DNA from 4 places in the Brevibacillus sp. NSP2.1 genome. Region 2 is predicted to be linked to each of the others. Evidence: riboswitches for the same ligand, from Rfam matches in the RefSeq annotation. Region 2 holds a riboswitch; each other region holds the start of a gene.

Region 1 (4,991 bases), 1.9 Mb from region 2:
TTTTCAAATGGTCGCGCACGAACTGTTCGTTGGTACCGCCCGGATTCACGCCGATGCGCACTTCTTTTTTGTTGATGTCTTCCAGGCTTTTGTACTTGTCCTTGTCCTGCACGCGAATCAGCGGAGCTTTTCCGAACTCGATGTACGGATCGCCCATGTGCGCTTTTTTCTGGCGATCGGTGTTGCGGGTCACGCCGCCGACCGCGATGTCAAATTTGTTCGCCAGCAGATCGTCCATCAGCGTCGGCCAGGATGTTTGCACGAAGCGCGCTTCTACTCCAAGGCTTTTCGCAAACTCTTTCATCGCGTCGATGTCGTAGCCTTCAAATTCGTTCGTTTTCGGGTTCAAATATGTGAACGGCTTGTAGTCGCCCGGTGTGCCCACGAGAATGTATCCCCGTGCGATAATCTCGTCGAGGCGGGACTCAAACTGTTTGTTTTCCTGTTTTTTGACCGCTTCCACTGCTGCGGTCTGCCCGGTTTGCGCGCCTGTAGTAGCAGCAAACGCTCCGGTTCCAGTCATCAGCATCGTTGCAGCGAGCGCGCTCGCCATCATTCTTTTTGTCCACTTTTTCATTAGTTTCTTCTCCTCCCGATTGTCGATCAGTCTGTCTCATGCCCATCTGCTGTTTCGAGCTGTCTCATCCCTTACATGGCATCCCCCCTTTAACCAGGGACGGGCTTTAGCCTTACAAGGTCTTACAAGGTGAACTTGCCTACGCCCTGCTGCAACTCCTCCGTGACCGTGTTCAACTGCTCGACCGAACGGGCAATGTCCTGAATGGCTTGCAACTGTTCGGCCGTGGCCTCCACGACCTTCTGCGCGTCTTCCGAGGCAAGCTTGGCAAAGTTGTACATTTCGTCGACCGAGGCGCTCACCTGCTCAGAGCCTGCAGACATTTCCTCCGATGCCGCCGACACCTCCAAAATATGGGCGGCAACATTGCGCGACGATTCCAAAATATGCGCGAAAATATCCCGCACCTCTTCGATCATCGAAATGCCTTCCTGCGCCTCGCGATTGCCGGTGTTCATCACTTCTACCGCGTGGCGGGTATCCTGCTGGATTTCCCCGATCAGCGCCGCGATTTTCGCAGCCGACTCCTCGGATTGATGCGCCAGATTTTTCACTTCTCCCGCCACGACGGCAAAGCCGCGGCCGTGCTCGCCAGCCCGCGCTGCCTCAATCGACGCGTTGAGCGCAAGCAGGTTGATTTGCGAGGTTAACTGGCTGATCGTATCGAGAATCCCTTCGATCTCCTTGGATCGGCTGTTCAAGCGCTCAATGGCTTCAGCCGCTCTGGTCGTGCCCTCTCCGATGCTGCCCATTTGCCGGACGGCCTGCTCAACGACTGCTGCGCCTTGCTCGGCCTGATCCGATGCCTCGCGCGCCGCTTCGGACACATGCGCGGATGTCTCTGCAATTTTCACAATCCCCGCCGCCATGTCATTCATGGACAAGGCGACGTCCTTGGAGCTGGTAGCCTGTGCCTCGGCCCCGCTGGCAATCTGGTTGATTGACGTCCCGATCCGGTTTACGTTTTCGGTCGCGTGTTCAATTCCTGCCGACACTTCATGCGTAAAGCGCAGCACCTGCTCCGACGATTGCGACACGCCTTCGATCAAGCCTTTCAAGTGCGAGACGGTCTGGTTGAAGTCGCGGGAAAGCACTGCGATCTCATCTTTTCCGGCCACCGTGACCGTCTCTGTGAGATTGCCCTGGGCGACGACATTGACGGCCTGGTTCAGACGCTGGATCGGTCGAACCAAGCGAACCGACAGCCAGTACACGAAGACGATGCCCACCGCCAGAACGACCAAGGAAATAGCCAGCAGCTTGATCGACAGTTCGTTGACCGGAGCGTGCAGGTCTTTGGCCGGAGCAGTGATGAACACTCCCCAGTTCAATCTGGTCGAAGCGTAGGAGGCGAATTGCGCCGCTTGTCCCTCTTCGTATTGAATGACTCCGCGGCCGCCTTGTGCCGTTGCTTCAAAGGCGGTTTTCAACTCAGGAATATTGCTGTCGAGCACCGACTGCTTCAAAATGACTTCGCTGTTCGGATGCCAAATATACGTTCCTTTTTTGCTCACCAAAAAGGCATAGCCACTATGTCCGAACTTCTCCTCGGAAACCGTCTTCTGAATCTCGTTGATCGGAATGGTCGAACCGACATAGCCGTATTGGCGATTGTCCTTCATCAGCGGAACGATGATCGTCACGATGTAGTTGCCTGTCCGCTGCGACACGACCGGCTCGGAAACGATGATTTTCCCCTCGCCTCGTCCTGCCTCCTGAAAATGCGGACGATCAGACGGGTTCGTCTCCTCGCCCTTGAAGTTGATGACTTTTTTGCCGCTCAGGTCATAGGAAAAGAAAAACGTCTCAAACTCGGGGTTTTTCTTCTGCGCCTCCTGAATCAGCTTCAAGTCATGGTCGAAATTGTTGTCGGCGGAAATCATCTCTCCGATCGTTTCAACAATTCCGATTTTTTCTTGGAAAAAGCTGTCGATTCTGATGGAAAGATTGCTGGCCGTAAGTTCCGCTTCTTTGTCCAGGCTGGACGACAGCAACTGCGACGAGCTGTAGTAGCTGGCACCGCAGACCGTACCCAAGCTGACAATCAAGAGCAGGCACATGACGACGATCAGCTTTTTCTTCAAACTGGATTCCATCTCACGCTGTACCTCCTATCTTTTTTTGGCAACAAAAAAGACTGCCACCCGGACAGCCTTCTTACGTGTACGGCATGGCAACCCGGCTATCGTAGCAGCAGAAGATGCGCTCTGCTTGCCTTAGACCCGTGGCTTTGCGTCCCTGCCTTTCAACAGGTTTGCCTTTGTCATTTTTTGTCGTTTTATCTGTATAAAAATACTATAGCACAACATCGGAAAAATGTGGGTTAACTTTAAAATAATGGCTTGGATTTTTTTCCACACAAAATCTTTACCCAAATTGTTTGACAAGTAAACTACTTTCTGCGAAATAATTGCGAAAAAATCGCAAAAAGGCTGACACCTTGTTGTTGGTGTCAGCCTGTCGTCCACTTTTGACTTCTTCGTTTAGCTCAGCCCTTCCACGTGGCCGTGCTCATCCACATACAGCGATTCGGCCGCAGGTTTCTTCGGGAGTCCCGGCATCGTCACCAGGCTTCCGGTCAAGGCGACGATGAAGCCTGCTCCTGCCGAAATCCGCACTTCGCTCACCTGAATGGTAAAACCGACAGGGGCGCCAAGCTGATCGGCCCGATCTGTAAAGGAGTACGGCGTCTTCGCCATGCACACAGGCAGATGGGACAGCCCCATTTCCTCTACCTTCTGGATCGTTTTTGTCGCCAGCGGCGAAAAGACTACCCCGGAGCCGCGGTAAATTTCTTTGACCACCGTCTCAATCTTTTCCTTCACGCCGAGGTCTTCTTCGTACAAAAAGCGGAATTGCCCAGGGCGCTCTGCCGCGCGCGTCACTTTTTCCGCCAGTTCGATTGCGCCTTCTCCGCCTTCTGCCCACGCCTTGGACAGCGCCGCCTCGGCACCTGCCTCCTGGCACAGCGCCATGACTGCGTCGATCTCCGCTTGTGTATCGGTGGCAAAATGGTTGATCGCTACAACCGCCGGCACGCCGAACTTCTGCAAGTTTTCCAGATGGCGACGCACGTTGGCGAAGCCTTTTTCCAATGCGGCGAGGTTTTCTTCGGCCAAATCCGGCACTTTGATTCCGGCGTTGTACTTCAAGGAACGCACGGTAATGACCACGACTGCTGCCGATGGCGTCAGCCCGGCTTTTCTGCACTTGATGTCAAAAAACTTCTCCGCGCCCAGGTCAGCGCCGAAGCCCGCTTCCGTTACGACGTAGTCGGCCAGCTTCAAGGCTGTCTTCGTGCCGATCACGCTGCTGCATCCGTGCGCGATATTCGCAAACGGACCGCCGTGGACGATGACTGGCGTGCCCTCGATCGTTTGCACGAGGTTTGGCTTGATCGCTTCCTTGAGCAGTACGCACATCGCCTCGACCGCATTGATTTCTTCCGCCCGGACTGGCTTGTCTTCAAAATCGTAGCCGATGATGATGTGGTTCAGCCGCTCGCGCAAGTCGGCGAGGTTCTCGCTCAGGCACAAAATCGCCATGATTTCCGATGCGGTCGTAATCATGAAGCCGTCTTCGCGCGTCATGCCGTTGCCGTCTCCCAGCCCGACCACGATATTTCTAAGCGCGCGGTCGTTCATGTCCATCGCCCGTTTCCAGACGATTTTTTTCGGATTGATGCCCCGCGGATTGCCGTGGAAAATATGGTTGTCGATCATCGCCGCAAGCAAATTGTGCGCGGCGGTAATGGCGTGAATGTCGCCAGTAAAATGCAGATTGATTTCATCCGCAGGGAGGATTTGCGCCTTGCCGCTTCCGGTAGCCCCTCCTTTTATCCCCATGCACGGGCCAAGGGATGGCTCACGGAGCGCTGCAATCGTCCTTTTTCCAAGCAGATTGAGCGACTGCGACAAACCAATCGTGGTCAGCGTCTTGCCTGCTCCTGCCGGATTGGGATTCATCGCGGTAACGAGAATCAGCTTGCCATCAGGTCGGTCTTTTATTTTATCCCACAGCTCATCAGAGATTTTTGCCTTATACTTTCCGTAAAGCTCCAGATCCTGTTCATCGATACCTGCTGCCTTGGCAATCTCAACAATCGACTTCATACCTGCCTCCCTGCCTTGCGAAATGTTTATTTACCAATCTTCTACATTCCACATTGCAGTTTGTTCTCCTTTCCGGCGCTCCACTTTTCGCAAAAAGAAAACCTGCATTCTGTTGCGCATTCAGAATGCAGGCTGTCATTATTTGTCGAATATTTTTCCCGGGTTCAAAATGCCGTTCGGATCGAGGACTTGCTTCATCGACCGCATCACGTCCAGCGCCGCTCCGTGCTCCTTGCGCTGGTATTTGACCTTGCCGACTCCGACGCCGTGCTCTCCGGTGCACGTCCCGCCTCTGCCGAGCG
Region 2 (4,991 bases):
TCCACAGTTTGCGGAAGTCGCGTTTCTTTTGACGACGGTCGCGGTATGCATAAAGCAGGGATTTCATTACTTGCGCATTAGCGGATTTAAACAGGCGATGTTTGGAACCGAAGTATCCTTTCGCCAGCTTCAGGATTTTCTTATGACGACGGCGTGTAACAATGCCACCTTTTACTCTTGGCATACTAAACTCCTCCTGGTCTTTCCAGCATGGCGGCCTACTGCTAGGCGCTTAGGGAGCTCATGCTGCGTAATGTGTGTAATGATGCGAAAACTTACAGGTAAGTGAGCATTTGCTCCATGCGTTTTTGATCGCCTTTGGAAACGAGTGCAGCTTTGCGCAGGTGGCGCTTTTGCTTAGTCGTTTTGTTGGCGAACATGTGGTTACCAAATGCGCGGTCGCGCTTCAATTGGCCGCTTCCAGTCTTTTTGAAACGTTTTGCAGCAGCCTTGTTGGTTTTCATTTTAGGCATCTGAAAAGTCCTCCTGTCTAAACTACTATCTTACTTTTCCGCTTTCGGAGCCAGAATCATAATCATGCTGCGGCCCTCGATCTTCGGTTTACGCTCAGGCGTAGCGAGATCTTCACACTGAGCAGCTACACGCTCCATAACGCCAAGCCCGATTTCGGAGTGGGTGATTTCACGTCCACGGAAACGGATCGTACACTTCACCTTGTGGTGATCCTCCAAGAACTTGCGGACGTTGCGAAGCTTGGTTTGAAAATCGTGTTCTTCGATGTTAGAAGAAAAACGCACTTCTTTCAGCTCGATGATCTTCTGGTTTTTCCGTGCTTCTTTCTCCTTTTTCGCCTGCTCGTACTTGAACTTTCCGTAGTCCATGATACGGCATACAGGCGGTTTGGCTGTCGGAGCAACGTTTACCAGATCCAGTTCGGCTTCCTGGGCAATGCGCAACGCTTCCCTGAAGGGTACGACTCCCAATTGGCTCCCGTCAGCGCCGATCAAACGGACTTCACGGGCACGGATCGCTTCGTTGATTAACATTTGATCCTTGCTAATACTTGCCACCTCCGTCAATTTCGAGAAGGAACAAAAATGTGCGAACGCATCTGCGCCCGCACATATCTCACCTAAGCAATTTCATCAGATCCAAGGATCTTTGCATAAGAGTTACCTGTCAACAGTCGTGTCGGACGTCGACCCAGGTGAGAAGCTGGGCGCCTCTGCTTGTTCTCGAAGTATGAAGTGTTTATACACGCAACTTATAATACAAGGTAGAGTTGTCTTTGTCAAGGCTTATCGCTTTTTATCCTCCGATGTGGGACATTTCCACCTTCGGACGCTTTTGCAGCCCCGGCGTTTCGTCCAGCCGTTCTTCCGAATAGCGCTCGTCGCGCTTTTCCCAGATCGCGCGAATCTGCTCCTGGATTTCTTCGTCGCTTCGCCCGCTGCGCAGCGGCTCGCGCAAGTCATAGCCGGCGGAGGCGAACAGGCAGTTGTACATTTTCCCCTCTGCCGACAGCCGCGCCCGCGTACAGGTAGAGCAAAAGGCTTGTGTCACCGACGAGATCAGCCCAATCTCCTGATCGCTCCCCTCGTAGCGGTAGCGCGAAGCGACCTCGCCGAAGTAGTTCGCCTCGACCGGGACGAGCGGCATTTCTGCGCCGATCATCCGGACGATTTCGCTGGAAGGCACGACCTGATCGAGCTTCCAGCCGTTGCTGTTACCTACGTCCATGAACTCAATGAAGCGCAGCGTATGGCCTTGCTCGCGGAAATAACGGGCCATCGGCAAAATGTCCTGGTCGTTGACACCGCGCTGGACGACCATGTTGATTTTCACCCCGAGTCCCGCTTCCGCCGCCGCGCGAATCCCGTCGAGCACAGCATCCACCGGATAGCCTCTGCCGTTTAACATGCCAAACCGCTCGTTGTCCAGGCTGTCGAGGCTGACGGTGACGCGATCAAGCCCGGCTTCCTTCAAAGCCTGGGCATGGCGGGCGAGCAGCGAGCCATTGGTCGTCATGGCGATATCGTGAACGTCCTCTATTTTTCGAATCATTCGTATTAATTCAGGCAAATCCCTGCGCACGAGCGGTTCTCCGCCCGTAATCCGGATTTTCCGCACGCCGAGCGCTGTGAATATTTGGGTCAAGCGGGTAATTTCTTCAAACGACAGCAGCTTGTGCTGCGGCAAAAATTCAAACTCCGGCCCGAAAATTTCAGCCGGCATACAGTACCGGCAACGAAAATTGCATTTGTCTGTCACGGAAATGCGCAGATCACGGAGAGGACGCTTTCGTGTGTCACGTACTTGCATCTGCTCTAGCACTGGTGGTCACCCTCCTTTTCCTGGCTGAGCCTGGCATGCCACTCTATCTCCAGTTTGTCTCGTATTGATGTCCAACATGCGATTCCGGCTTTTTATTAGCGTACCATATTCCGCCTGCGAACGGCTCCTGTTCCTGCACTTTTCGCTGTTGCAAAAGCGGTCGCAAGCCGATGAAAATCGGAAAAATGACCCGGTGCACGCCAATGTGCAAACCGTTTTTTTGACTATTCCCTTTTGTATAAACATAGGATAATATGACTATATATTATGCTCTATATATTCCTCTTCAATAAGGAAAGCGAAGATCAGCCGTTTGTATGTGGGCACTTGAATGGCTGGGAGCGAGTAGTGCAACCGACCCTATTTTCGTTGTAGAGTCGGTTTATTTTATCCCAGAACAAAGGCCTTGTCCACTGCTCAGAAACGGCAAGCTGCAGCAATGGCAATCGCCCCCTCTTTCTCAATTTTTGAGTAAATCAATAAAATGTAAAATTCGGAGGTCTGCATGCAATTTTTTGCAAAGAAAGCAAAGCCATGGAATGAGTATGTGAAAGCTTCCCACGCAACTGACATTACCGAAGTGGGCGAACGCGTGAAAGAGCGCCTGTCTTTTTTGGGCGTGGATCAGGATACATTGGCGCACGTCAAAGAGGCTGCTACCACGCTTTACCCCTTTAAAGCAGAGATCGTATCCAAGTTTTACCAGTCGATCACTAACGTTCCCCACCTCCAGAAGATCATCCTCGACAACTCCAGCCTGGAGCGGTTGAAAAAAACTTTGGAGGTCCACCTGGAGCAGTTTCTCACAGCAGAAGTCAACCATGAGTACGTGAAAACGAGAATTGTCATCGGGCAAGTTCACAGCCGCATTCATCTGACAGCCGATCATTTTATTTCTGCACACCATCTGCTGATTCAGATCATGACCACGATTTTGATGGAAAAATGGAGCAATCAGCCGCATCAGATGATGAAAATGGTCACCGCTGTGCAAAAATTGGCAGCATTCGATCAGCAACTGATTGTGGAAGTGTATATGGAAGAGACGTTCAAATCGTTTTTGTTCGGCATCTCCGGCATGCTCAACCATATGACCCAGCTCGACACGACGAAGCAGCTTATCTCGGGAATGGACGAGCAGATCGAGGAAAGCCACAGCGTCACCGCCGCAACGGAAGAAATGAGCGCCTCGATTCAGGAAGTCGCCAACCACGCGGTCAAAGTCGCGGAAGGGACAGACGAAGCGGTGCAATCCGCTGAACAGAGCAAACAGATCATCAATGCCGCTCTCGGCGACATCCGCCAGGTGGGCCACGTCTTTGTCGAGGTCATGAGCAGGGTAAACCAGCTCAATCAGGAGATTCATCAGACACAGGACGTCATCCGCATCATTCGGGAAATCGCCGAGCAGACCAACCTGCTCGCGCTGAACGCCAGTATCGAGGCCGCCCGGGCCGGAGAGCAAGGGCGCGGCTTTGCAGTCGTAGCCACTGAGGTGCGCAAGCTGGCCGAGCATACAAAAGAACAGATCAGCCGGATCACAGACAACATGGAGTCGCTGCAACAAGTTTCGAAGCGAGTGACGGAGCAGATGGACAGCACGAGCAAGCTGGTGGAGCGCAGCGTCGGGGAAGCCCAGTTCGCCGATGTCGCCCTGAACAAGATTGTGTCCACCATGCAGGAAATCAGCCAATCCACCTCGCAAATTGCCGCCATGACCGAGGAACAGGCTTCTTCTGTCACGGATATCGCCCACCGCAACTCCACGATTTTTGACCTGAGCACACATTCGCAGCAAATCGCCAAAAACACCGCGCAAATCATTCTCGAACTGAGCCGGAAAATGGATGAGTACCGCAAGACGTTCTTTACGATCAATGTCAAATTGAGCTACAAAGACATCGTGCGCGTGGCCAAAACGGATCATTTGCTGTGGAAATGGAAAATTTACAACATGTTCCTTGGTTTGGAAAACCTGGTCGCCGCAGAAATGGCCTCGCACCATCACTGCCGACTGGGGACGTGGTACTACAGCGACTTGCCGCCGCTTGTGCGCAACAACCCGACCTTCAAAAAGCTGGAGGAGCCGCACAAATTAGTACATTTTTACGCCAAGCAGGCAGTGGAAAAATACCAGGCCGAGGATCTCGCCGGCGCCCAGGAAGCGTACGAGCAGCTTCAACGGGCGTCCCATGAAGTCGTAACACTGCTTACCCGTCTGGAAAATGAGCTGTAGCAGTTGTCGCCACCGTTTTCGCCAAAAACAAAAGGGCCGTTCCCACCGTTCGGGTGAGAACTGCCCTTTTTGCTTTACTTCATTTCGTTGATTTCGGCGCGGATTTTTTCCACGAACTCATCAACGGTCATGGCGCCTTCATCGCCTACTCCCCGTCTGCGTACAGACAGAGTGCCGTCTGTCACTTCTTTTTCCCCGATAACCAGCATGTACGGGATTTTTTGCACTTGCGCTTCACGGATTTTGTAGCCGATTTTTTCGTTGCGCGCATCCAGCTCTACGCGGATGCCAGCTTGTTGCAGCTTTTCTTTGACTTGCTCGGCGTACGGAATGTGCACCTCGCTGATGTTCATCAAGCGCGCCTGGATTGGAGTCAACCAGACAGGGAATGCGCCTGCGTAGTGCTCGATCAGGATGCCGATGAAACGCTCCATGGAGCCGTACATCGCACGGTGCAAGA
Region 3 (4,991 bases), 2.0 Mb from region 2:
CGTCTACGAGCTGTTTCAGCTTGCGCTTGCTCATGACCGTGTTGGTCAGGTTCAGGCGGGCAAACTCGTACTGGCGCGGAACGTGCTCCATCTCGCACTCGCTGATGACCCAGTCGTACAGCGGACGATGGTCTTCAAATTCGAGCGAGCAGAGCGAGTGGGTCACGCCTTCAATCGCATCCTCCAGCGGGTGCGCGTAGTCGTACATCGGGTAAATGCACCATTTGTCTCCCGTGTTGTGGTGGGTCGTATGGGAAATGCGGTACAAAACCGGATCGCGCATGTTGATGTTCGGGGAGGACATGTCGATTTTGGCACGCAGCACTTTTTCCCCGTCCTTGAACTCTCCGTTGCGCATGCGCTCGAACAGGTCGAGGTTTTCCTCCACAGAACGGTTGCGGTACGGACTGTCTACGCCCGGCTCCGTCAACGTTCCGCGCAGCTTGCGCATCTCTTCGGCAGACAGATCGTCCACGTAGGCTTTGCCTTTTTGAATCAACAGCACCGCACGCTTGTACATCTCTTCAAAGTAATCCGATGCAAAAAACAGCCCGTCCCATTCAAAGCCAAGCCATTTGACGTCTGTTTTGATCGCTTCCACGTACTCAGTGTCTTCTTTCACCGGATTGGTATCGTCAAAACGGAGGTGAGCCTTGCCATTAAATTCGCTTGCCAGTTCAAAATTCAGGCAGATGGCTTTTGCATGTCCAATATGAAGATACCCGTTCGGCTCCGGCGGAAAGCGGGTAATGACTTCCTTGACCTTGCCTGCTTGCAGGTCGTCAATCACGATATTGCGGATAAAATTGGATGACGCTACCTTGTTTTCCAATGAAATCAACCTTTCACTTCACCTTTACATTCCATAATACTGATTCTCTTCCCAGAGTTCAACAAAATCGGGCCGTTGTCCGGCCCGCTGCGTCTACCACTCCTGCTCTTTTGGCCATCGCGATTGCGGCTGGCAGTACAGCGAAATGATCGAGTCGAGCGACCGCTGCTGTTCGGTAATGCCGCGAATGGTTTGCAAATGCTTAGGTCTTACGAGGTGGAGCAGCGGCTGTTCAACCTGATTGAACCGCTCGAAGGCGGCGGCTGCGATCTCATCCCATTGGCGATAGTAGCGCAGCAAGTCGTCAGGCATCACCCTTGAACGGCTCGTGCCCGGCTCCGGCAAACAGTCAAACGGTTCATCCAGGTTCAGCGTTCCGTAATCATCGGTCAGTTCCTCGCCCGGCAAAATGTCCCGCGCCGCCAGTTCCAGATCGTACATCGTCGCCACACAGGTCGCATGGAAGCTGTGGTTGACAAACCGGGCCTTATCCCAGCACAAGATGTATTTGCCGAACTGATTTTTGAACGAATATTTTTGCACGTCCTGTTTTCTTAATGGATCCAGTTTTTCCACAAATGCCGGGTCTAATACCTGATCGAGATCATCCTGGACCCAGACAATCGTGCCTTTGGGAATGAGCTTTGTCGCAAACACACCGTACCCGATCTCGTCGTTGATATAGCGAAGCTCTGTATCGGGATGCATCATGGTCGTTGTTTCACTCCTTGGCAAATGTGCCTTTTTATCATCATAAGCAGTTCGGCCAACAGAGGTGTGTGAATGTCGGTGAAAAACGCGTATTTCCCTGATGCTTCCTTTTTTCTAGATAAAAAGAAATTTCCTTATTTACCCCAATCGACAAATCGTCTATATTATTGACAAACAGGTTTAGGAAATTTTACCTGCAACATTTGCATTAATTTTTCATTGATATCGAAACGGCAAACCCGGGGAAATCCGGCGACGCAAAGCTAGAGGGGCTACCTCCGCACGAGCGGGCATGCCAGCCAGCTACCGAAATATTGATGTAGGACAAGACCAATGATCCTATATCATTGGTCTTTTTTTGCGCACTCATTGTCTGTTTTTGTCCATTTTTGTAGGTATGAGGAATTTTCTGTCTGTCCCGGTCAAGGAGGTGAGGCTGCGAAAAGCTGTCGGATTGTTGGAACCTTTTCACCAAAATACAAGGAGGCTTCATGAGATGTCACTTTGGAAAAAACTTTCTGCCGTCGCATTGACCGCCGCTATCGGCCTGACAACATTCGCTCCGGTCCAAGCTGCCAATCGTCCAACATCAATGTCGCCAAATGCCATGGTCACAACACCTCACTATCTGGCTACAGCCGCAGCCCTGAAAACGTTGGAAGACGGCGGAAACGCAGTAGACGCCGCGATTACCGCCGCCTCTACCCTCGCCGTCGTCTATCCGCACTACACGACCATTGGCGGGGATAACTTCTGGCTCATTTACAACGCCAAAACAAAAGAGCTGAAAGCATTGAACGGCAGCGGACGAGCTGGCGAAAAGGCAACCATCGAATACTACAAAAGCAAAGGCTACGACAAAATTCCTTCCCGCGGCTATGAGTCTGCCAACACGGTTCCCGGCGTTGTTTCCGGCTGGTGGGAAGCCTACAACTACGCGCACAAAAGCATGGGCAACAGCAAGCTGCCTTGGCACAAGCTGCTGGAGCCTGCGATCGGGTACGCCGAAAACGGCTATCCCGTCTCGCCCAACCAGGTTTACTGGACCAAGTACGCAACAGACCCGACTGACAACGAGCTGAAAAATCTCCAGCGCTTCGAGGGCTTCCGCAAAACGTTCCTGAAGCCGAACGGAGAGCCGTATGCCGCAGGCGAAATTCTCAAGCAAAAGGACCTTGCCAAAACGTTGCGAATCATTGCCCAAAAAGGCGCCGACGGATTTTACAAAGGCGAAGTCGCGCAAAAAATCGTCGCCGACCTGCAAAAAAACGGCGGGCTGCTCACGCTGAAAGACTTCGAGAAGCATACCTCCACCTGGGCGGAGCCGATTACGGTAGACTATCGCGGCTACAAGGCGTACAACGTGCCGCCCAACTCCCAGGGCATGGCCTCGCTCTCGATTTTGAACGTGCTGAACAACTTTGACCTCAAGAGCATGGGCGAAGGTACGCCGGATTACTACCACACGATCGTCGAAGCGACCAAACAAGCTTTTGCCGACCGTGACAAATGGCTGACTGACCCGGCATTCGTGGATATTCCTGTGGACGAGCTGTTGTCCAAGCAGCACGGAAAAGAACTGGCAGCGCGCATTGACATGAAGCAAGCGGCAAAAGCGGTCGAGCCGCTCGATCCAAAAGGCGATACTACGTGGTTTGGCGTCGTGGACAAGGACGGCAATGCCGTGTCGATCATCCAGAGCCACTACTTTGACTGGGGCTCCGGCATCGTCGCGAAAGACACGGGCGTCCTGTTGCAAAACCGCGGCAGCTACTTCTCTCTGGACCCGAAACACATCAATCACCTGGAACCGGGCAAACGCACCTTCCACACGATCAACCCGGCGATGCTCTTTAAAGGAGACAAGCCTTACCTGCTCTACGGAACACAAGGCGGCGAAGGCCAGCCGCAAACGCAGGCGGCGCTCGTCACGCGCATCGTCGACTTCGGCTTCAGCGTGCAGGACGCGATTGAAGCGCCAAGATGGCTGCACGGCCGCAACTGGGGCTCTGCCTCCAACAACCTGAAAGTCGAAAGCCGGATTCCGCAGGACGTTCTGGACGAGCTGGTGAAGCGCGGCCATCCGGTCGAAAAGCTGGAAGCAGCCTACACCGATGCGATGGGCCAGTCCGGCGCGATCTTGATTGATCCGCAAACGAATGTGAAGTTTGGCGGCGCTGACCCTCGCGGGGAAGGCGCGGCAATGGGATATTAATCGCTCGTCAGGCTGCTGAGTCTTCTCGGCAGTCTGACTGTGCATTTCTTTCGGGCAGGCAGCGTTCTACGCAAGACAGAAAGAAATTGCCAAGCACGAATTTAGGAGTGGAAAAGCCTATGTTTTTGTTCAAAAAGCTGAGGAACAAAATGATTCTCTGGTTTCTCACCGTTGCAGTCATTCCTCTGGCCGTCGTTTCGCTGTTTATTACGAACAGCTTTTCATCCATCCTGATCGACAAGCAAAAAGCGTCGTATGTCGACCTGACCTCCAGTACCGCGATGGCGATGGATCAATATTTGGACCGGCGCATGACCGAAATTCAGGTGTTGGCCCGCACCTCTGATATTCAATCGGACGACGCGGCGGCGAAAAACGAGTTCATCCGCAAGTTTACCGAAGAAATGAAGCTGTACGACGGCAATACGTTTATCGGCAGCGACGGAAAAGTATCCGCCGATACGTTCCCGAAAAGCGTCGGGATCGACCTTGGCGAGCGGCAATTTTTCAAGGACGGCATGCAGGGCAAACCGAGCTACTCCGATGTCCTGGTCGCCAAAACAACGGGCAACCGTTCGATCATCGTCGCTGCTCCCGTCACCGGCAAAAACAAGGAGGCGCTCGGCGTCCTGACCGGGCTTGTCAACGTGGACGAGTTCGCCGCGACGTTTCTGGCCAATCTGAACGTCGGCAGCGACGGTTACCCGATTCTGGTGGACAACAAGCACCAGATTCAATACCACCCCAACCAGGAGCTGATCGGAAAGCCGCTTGCGGAATCGGCTCTGCCCCAGCCTTTGGTCGACATTTTGCAAGCGGACAAAGCCGAGAAAGGCTCCTACAGCTACTCCGACCAAGGCAAGGAATACGTCGTCACATACTCGCCGATTTCGAAAACGAACTTTGGCCTGTACTTGCACATTCCGGTCGAATCTATCACGGCCGCCGTTTCTTCCGTCAGCAACAACGTCATGCTGATCGTTTTTGGCGTAGTTGCTGTAGTCATCGCCATCGCGTATGCGATCTCGCGCCAGATCACCCGTCCGATTGTGGATGTGGCCTCTGTGGCGAACCGCATTTCCGAAGGCGAACTCACCGTGCAGCCTCTGCGAATCCGCTCGCAGGATGAGGTCGGACAGCTATCCCAGTCGGTAAACACAATGGTGCACAACTTGCGCACGATCATTCAACAGGTCAACGACACAGCTACCGATCTCGCCTCTTCCGCAGAAG
Region 4 (4,991 bases), 500 kb from region 2:
TAGCGACAACTTTCCCTCCTGCAAAAACAGCTCCTGCCCGACCAGTGCAGCCATGACCGCGATCGGCACGTAATGCAGCCAGCGGACGCCCCACGCGGGAAGCTCCATGCGCGACAGCACCATCAAGGGCAGCACCCGCGGCAAAAACGTGACCAGCGCACTGCCTACAATAATGAGGAAGATATCCCATCTCACTTCCATCTTTCGATCACCATCCCGATTGTCGATGCGCACAGCGTAGCTACGATGACGCCAAGGTTGCCCGGATACAAGACAGACACGCCTACAGCAATGACGACTGCGCTGATGGCGACGACGATATCGAGCCGGATTTGCTTGCGGCTCATCATCGCCAGCACCAGCAAGCCGATAAACATCGCCGGCAGAGCGAAATCAAGGCCCAACTGCTCGGGATTGGCGATCCACTGTCCGAAATAGGCTCCCGCCAAATTGGCCGCAATCCAGTTCAGGTAAGCCGTCACATTCAAACCGTGCATCCATTTTTCGTCGATCTGCTTGCGCTTCGCCGCCTCGTTGATCGCAACCCCGAACGTCTCGTCTGTCAGAAGCGAACCGACGAGCATGTTCCGAAACGCCGTCAGATGGCGGAAGTAGGGCGACAGAGCCGCGCTTAGCAAAATATGCCGCAAATTCACAAACAAAATCGTAATGATAATTCCCATCGCCGAGCTTCCTGCGGCAATCATGCCCGCAGCAATAAACTGCGCCGAGCCTGCGTACAGCAAAATGCTCATCAAGGCAATTTCCATGATGCTCAGCCCAGCGGTCTTTTCCAGCACACCTGCCGCAAACCCGATGCTCAAATACCCGAGCAAGGTTGGAATGCAATCCTTGACCCCCTGCATGAAGCTTCCCTGCTCACCCGCGTTCGACAATGCTTCTACTTGCAGTTGTTCTCGCCCCACTGCTTCTCCCTCACTCTCTCTTTATTTCACTCCGGCTTGCGCGCTTGCCTCCTGCTTCGCTCCGCTTACTTGAATCTCTTCCCGGTGACCACCTGGTACAAGTCCGGCTTGCTGCGCCAGAGCGCTTCGACCTTATCCGGGCCGAGCACCTTTGTCACTTCCGCAAACATAATATCGTGGCGAATGTACTCGACAGCGACCAGAACGAGCGCCGGATCCTTCGTCTTGACCGCCCAGGCAGCCGTATTTGGCGTGAAGTTGGCGATCAGCACTTCCTCCAGATCACGCGCGACGATTGTAAGATGCCCGCCCATCCGTTCCTCGGCCACATCAGGCGCCATATAGTCATGGTGATACGTCGTCCCTACGCGCGTCTCTTGCTGTCCAAACAAAACGGTAAAGACGGAAATCCCTTCTTCGGTTCGTCTGTCCACCGCCTCCTGGATAAAAGGCACCTGAGGCTCCCAGATCGACAGCCACACTTCCTCGCCAGCCTGCTCGATCATTTGCCTCATTTCCATGAGCACCAGCTCGTCACCGCTAATTCGCCGAATGACGTCGATCTCTTGCTCGGACTCTAAGGCCGACAAGTTTTTTTCCAAATAGTCGAAGGACGCTTCGAACTGCCCGCGCAGCCTGCGGACCAGCTCTCTTGCTGGCAGCGGCGCATACGTGACAGGCTCGGAAGGCACGGTGTAAACAGCCCCTTTGTCAACGAGCTTGCCCACGACTTCGTAAATCATGGAGCGCGGCACGCCAGAGCGTTTGCTGATTTCGTATCCGGTGATCGGAGAGTGCTTGAGCAGACTGATGTAAGCCTTGCACTCGTACTGGGAAAATCCGAGCTTTTGCAATTCCTTGTATATGTCTTCCATCCCGACCTCTTAGTAGTTAGTTTTATACTCACTATAGGTTCAGGTTCGTTCCTTTGTCAATGTGCTTTTCCCGGCACAAGCGAAAATAAAAAAAACCCTCCGTGAACGAGGGCCTTTTTGGCAAGCAAGCAGCCTAAGCGAGATCGCGCACTTTAATGTAAGAAACGTTTCTTACATTAATCACGATGTCATCGTATTGCAGCCACCCATCCTTTTGGTTGGCGACCATTTGGATGATTTCTTCCGGCTCGGTTGTCTCGATCTTAACCAGCTCGCCACCGGAAAAGTGAAACTCAATCGTTTTGGCCTGACTCATTTTCGCATCCCTCCTGTTCTTTCTAGTTATCGGACGGATGGTAAATTTTTGTTACGCATCAGGCGCAAGTAGCTGAGTCGGCCATTGGCAAAAGTCCCGGCACAACCTGACTATGTTCCTATCTTTTCTCTGTTTTTCCTCGCATCTTTCTCTGTCCAAACTACCAATTTGGAGCCGACTATTTATGAACAATCGGTTACTTTACCCTACCAAAACTTGACAAGATTGTTTCTCTTGGATTATATTTTGCATAATTCGACACTTCTATACATTTTTCGCAAATGAATGACAAAGGCAAAGTCATCGAAAGGTGGCGACGCAAAACCACGGGTCTAAAGTCTTTGACCATGACAGCCGGGTTGCCATACATCATGAGCATAGCAGGAAGATGATGGTGACTTTGGGCTGTTTCCGCATGGGGAATGGCCTTTTTTATGCTCACATGGAAGAAAGGAGGCGCCATTTTATCGATCAACACTAGACTTGTACATGAAAAAACAAAGAGAGAGAAAAATGGAGTGGAGTATTATGTACAAACTGGTTGATTCAGCACAATCTTTGGCACTTTTCCATCAAATCAAGGAAAGTGTCTGGACCTCAATGGGCTTCGAGATGGAATACGCCAAAGATGGTTCCGACGTCTATCTTTTGTTGTCGGATGAGGACGAACCAGGCGGGACTTTTGAATTTACACCACATGAAAAATCTTCTGCTTATCTGCAAAATTTGTTTCAGGATGTTTTGACGAGCGATATGAAAGTTGTCGAAGTGGACAGTTTCGCTGTCTTGCCCAAGTTCCGCGGAAAGCTGGGACGATGGGGAGTTGCCCTCATGATCGATTATGCAGAAAAACACGGATATACGCATGCAGTCGGTTTGGCAGATCCGGCTTTTTTTCAGTTGATTAACCGTAAATACAACGTCAGAGCGACGCAAGTGAAAGAGATGGTCTTCTACAAAGGGGCGAATGCCATTCCGACCGTCTTCCACCTGCAAGAAGCCTATTTGAACAAGGACAAGCCCGAATTTGCCTGGTATCAAGAGCTTTGCAAACAAATAAAAGTTGAGGTTAGCTGACATGGAACTCTTACAAAGAAGAAATAACTGGGTGGTCATTGTTTTTGCGAGCATCATTACCATCGTCCAGATCGTGAACCTCATCATGGGGGTTCCGTTCTCCTTCGTTTTAACCGTGCTGGGGATTTTGTACGGGGTGCTCGCACCTTTTGCCTACCTTTCCAACCGGCCAGCCTGGCGGGACAAGATGGCTCCCTTCATGAAGTTTTTCAACTTCGCTGTCATCGGCATTTTCATGTTCGTCATCGTGGGACTCGATCCTTGGCTGGTCAACATCATGACGATCATGTTCTTCGTCGCGGTCATGGGCATTTATCAGGACAAACTGATTAACATCTTGACCATCATCGCAGCCATGGGGATCGTCACCTACTATTTCCTGACGAACGGCGAAGCGATTTTCTACACGTCCGATCCTGTTCATTTGATGTACTACTTGCTGGCCTTCTGCTTCGTATCGGCGACAAGCATGATGCACGCAGTTTTCAACAACAAGCTGCAGCGGGAAAGCGAGGAGCAAAAGCAGCAAGCGATCGCCTCCAAAGAGTCGCTGCAGCGCATTTTGGACCAGATCAACGAATCGCTCAACTCCGTCCAGGAATATCAGGAGAATTTGAACAAGGTTACAGATGGCGTCAACGTCCGCGCGGTGGAGACAGTGGCTGCCCTTCAGGAGATCATGCGCTCCTTCTCGATCCAGACCGACAACACCAACGAGTTGCGCCGCGAGATGGGCACGACCAACCTCCAGGTAGAGGACATGACCCGCTCCGTGACCGAAATGCACGAATACGTAGAATCGACCAAAGAAGCGACCAATGAAAGCGGCAAGCGCATCAGCAACATCGGCAACGACTTCGAGCGCTTTATCAAGGACATTCAAGGCACGAACAAGCTGATCCAAGAGCTGAACAAAGAAACGGAATCCATTGAAAAAATCATCCAAACGATTTCGGAAATTTCGGCACAGACCAACCTGCTGGCGCTCAATGCGACCATCGAGGCTTCCCGTGCAGGCGAGCATGGTCGCGGCTTTGCCGTCGTAGCGGACGAGGTGCGCAAGCTGGCCGAATCTTCCAAGCTGTCCTCCGAATCAATCTCTACCTTGTTGATGACGATTCGCGAAAAAATGAAGCTCGTCTCCGACATGATCTCCGAGTCCCAACTGTCGTTTGAGAAAAACAGCGAAGGGATCATGGAGGTTCAGGAAATGTTTACGAACGTGGACAACTACATGCACAACTTCGCCGAGAAAACGAAAAATCTGCAAGAGTTCATCGTCCACGTCCACAGCATGATTCAGGAAGTCAACGCCAAAGTCGAGGTCAACGCAGACATCACCGACAAAAACAAGGAAAGCCTCGAAGAAGTCCTCGTGCTCGTCTCCGAGCAAAAAGAGGAAATCGTCAAAGTATCCGGTGGCTTCGAAAAGATCGAGCAACAAATTCGCGGTTTGAATACGTAAGCAGCAAAGCTGGCTGGATTTTTATGCAACTGCCCTCTCTTTTGTAGAGGGCGGTTTTTTTGCGTGCATGTCTGGATAATTGTGGAATCGGCGAGATTTTTTTATAAAATTCATTTTTCTACATAGCATGTCCCGCCTGTATCGCTTATAATACACATGGAATTTTTACAGTTCTCTTCCATCGTGAATCGATCCAACGCAAAGAGAGGCCTAAGCCATATGCCTGTTTTTCATCGTTTTCCAACGAGCCAGGGGAAAAAGATTGGTTTGACTACCCTTTTGACGGGTCTTGTTTCCTTGTCCATTCTGTTGACGCTGACGATTCTTCTCGT

What was found. Region 2 has a riboswitch for cyclic di-GMP ahead of M655_RS19775 (methyl-accepting chemotaxis protein). Riboswitches for the same ligand answer to the same signal wherever they lie in the genome.
Region 1: another riboswitch for cyclic di-GMP. It lies ahead of M655_RS01905 (methyl-accepting chemotaxis protein); the one in region 2 lies ahead of M655_RS19775 (methyl-accepting chemotaxis protein).
Region 3: another riboswitch for cyclic di-GMP. It lies ahead of ggt (gamma-glutamyltransferase); the one in region 2 lies ahead of M655_RS19775 (methyl-accepting chemotaxis protein).
Region 4: another riboswitch for cyclic di-GMP. It lies ahead of M655_RS22230 (GNAT family N-acetyltransferase); the one in region 2 lies ahead of M655_RS19775 (methyl-accepting chemotaxis protein).

What each region holds. Positions count from the first base shown of each region.
Region 1 covers NZ_CP048274.1:378,481-383,471, reverse strand. The annotation lists gene M655_RS01910 (transporter substrate-binding domain-containing protein) at 1-577, opposite strand, end outside; gene M655_RS01905 (methyl-accepting chemotaxis protein) at 700-2,673, opposite strand; cyclic di-GMP riboswitch class I at 2,747-2,846, opposite strand; gene M655_RS01900 (formate--tetrahydrofolate ligase) at 3,061-4,689, opposite strand; gene M655_RS01895 (FAD-binding oxidoreductase) at 4,828-4,991, opposite strand, start outside.
Region 2 covers NZ_CP048274.1:4,077,613-4,082,603, forward strand. The annotation lists gene rplT (50S ribosomal protein L20) at 1-184, opposite strand, end outside; gene rpmI (50S ribosomal protein L35) at 276-473, opposite strand; gene infC (translation initiation factor IF-3) at 504-1,007, opposite strand; gene moaA (GTP 3',8-cyclase MoaA) at 1,270-2,283, opposite strand; cyclic di-GMP riboswitch class II at 2,581-2,664, shown strand; gene M655_RS19775 (methyl-accepting chemotaxis protein) at 2,801-4,531, shown strand; gene thrS (threonine--tRNA ligase) at 4,606-4,991, opposite strand, start outside.
Region 3 covers NZ_CP048274.1:448,396-453,386, reverse strand. The annotation lists gene M655_RS02240 (glutamine--tRNA ligase/YqeY domain fusion protein) at 1-841, opposite strand, end outside; gene M655_RS02235 (SET domain-containing protein) at 926-1,543, opposite strand; cyclic di-GMP riboswitch class I at 1,766-1,854, shown strand; gene ggt (gamma-glutamyltransferase) at 2,040-3,758, shown strand; gene M655_RS02225 (methyl-accepting chemotaxis protein) at 3,878-4,991, shown strand, end outside.
Region 4 covers NZ_CP048274.1:4,578,293-4,583,283, forward strand. The annotation lists gene M655_RS22210 (AzlD domain-containing protein) at 1-201, opposite strand, end outside; gene M655_RS22215 (AzlC family ABC transporter permease) at 192-866, opposite strand; gene M655_RS22220 (TrmB family transcriptional regulator) at 992-1,801, opposite strand; gene M655_RS22225 (hypothetical protein) at 1,935-2,117, opposite strand; cyclic di-GMP riboswitch class I at 2,401-2,484, shown strand; gene M655_RS22230 (GNAT family N-acetyltransferase) at 2,646-3,194, shown strand; gene M655_RS22235 (methyl-accepting chemotaxis protein) at 3,196-4,659, shown strand; gene M655_RS22240 (sensor domain-containing diguanylate cyclase) at 4,879-4,991, shown strand, end outside.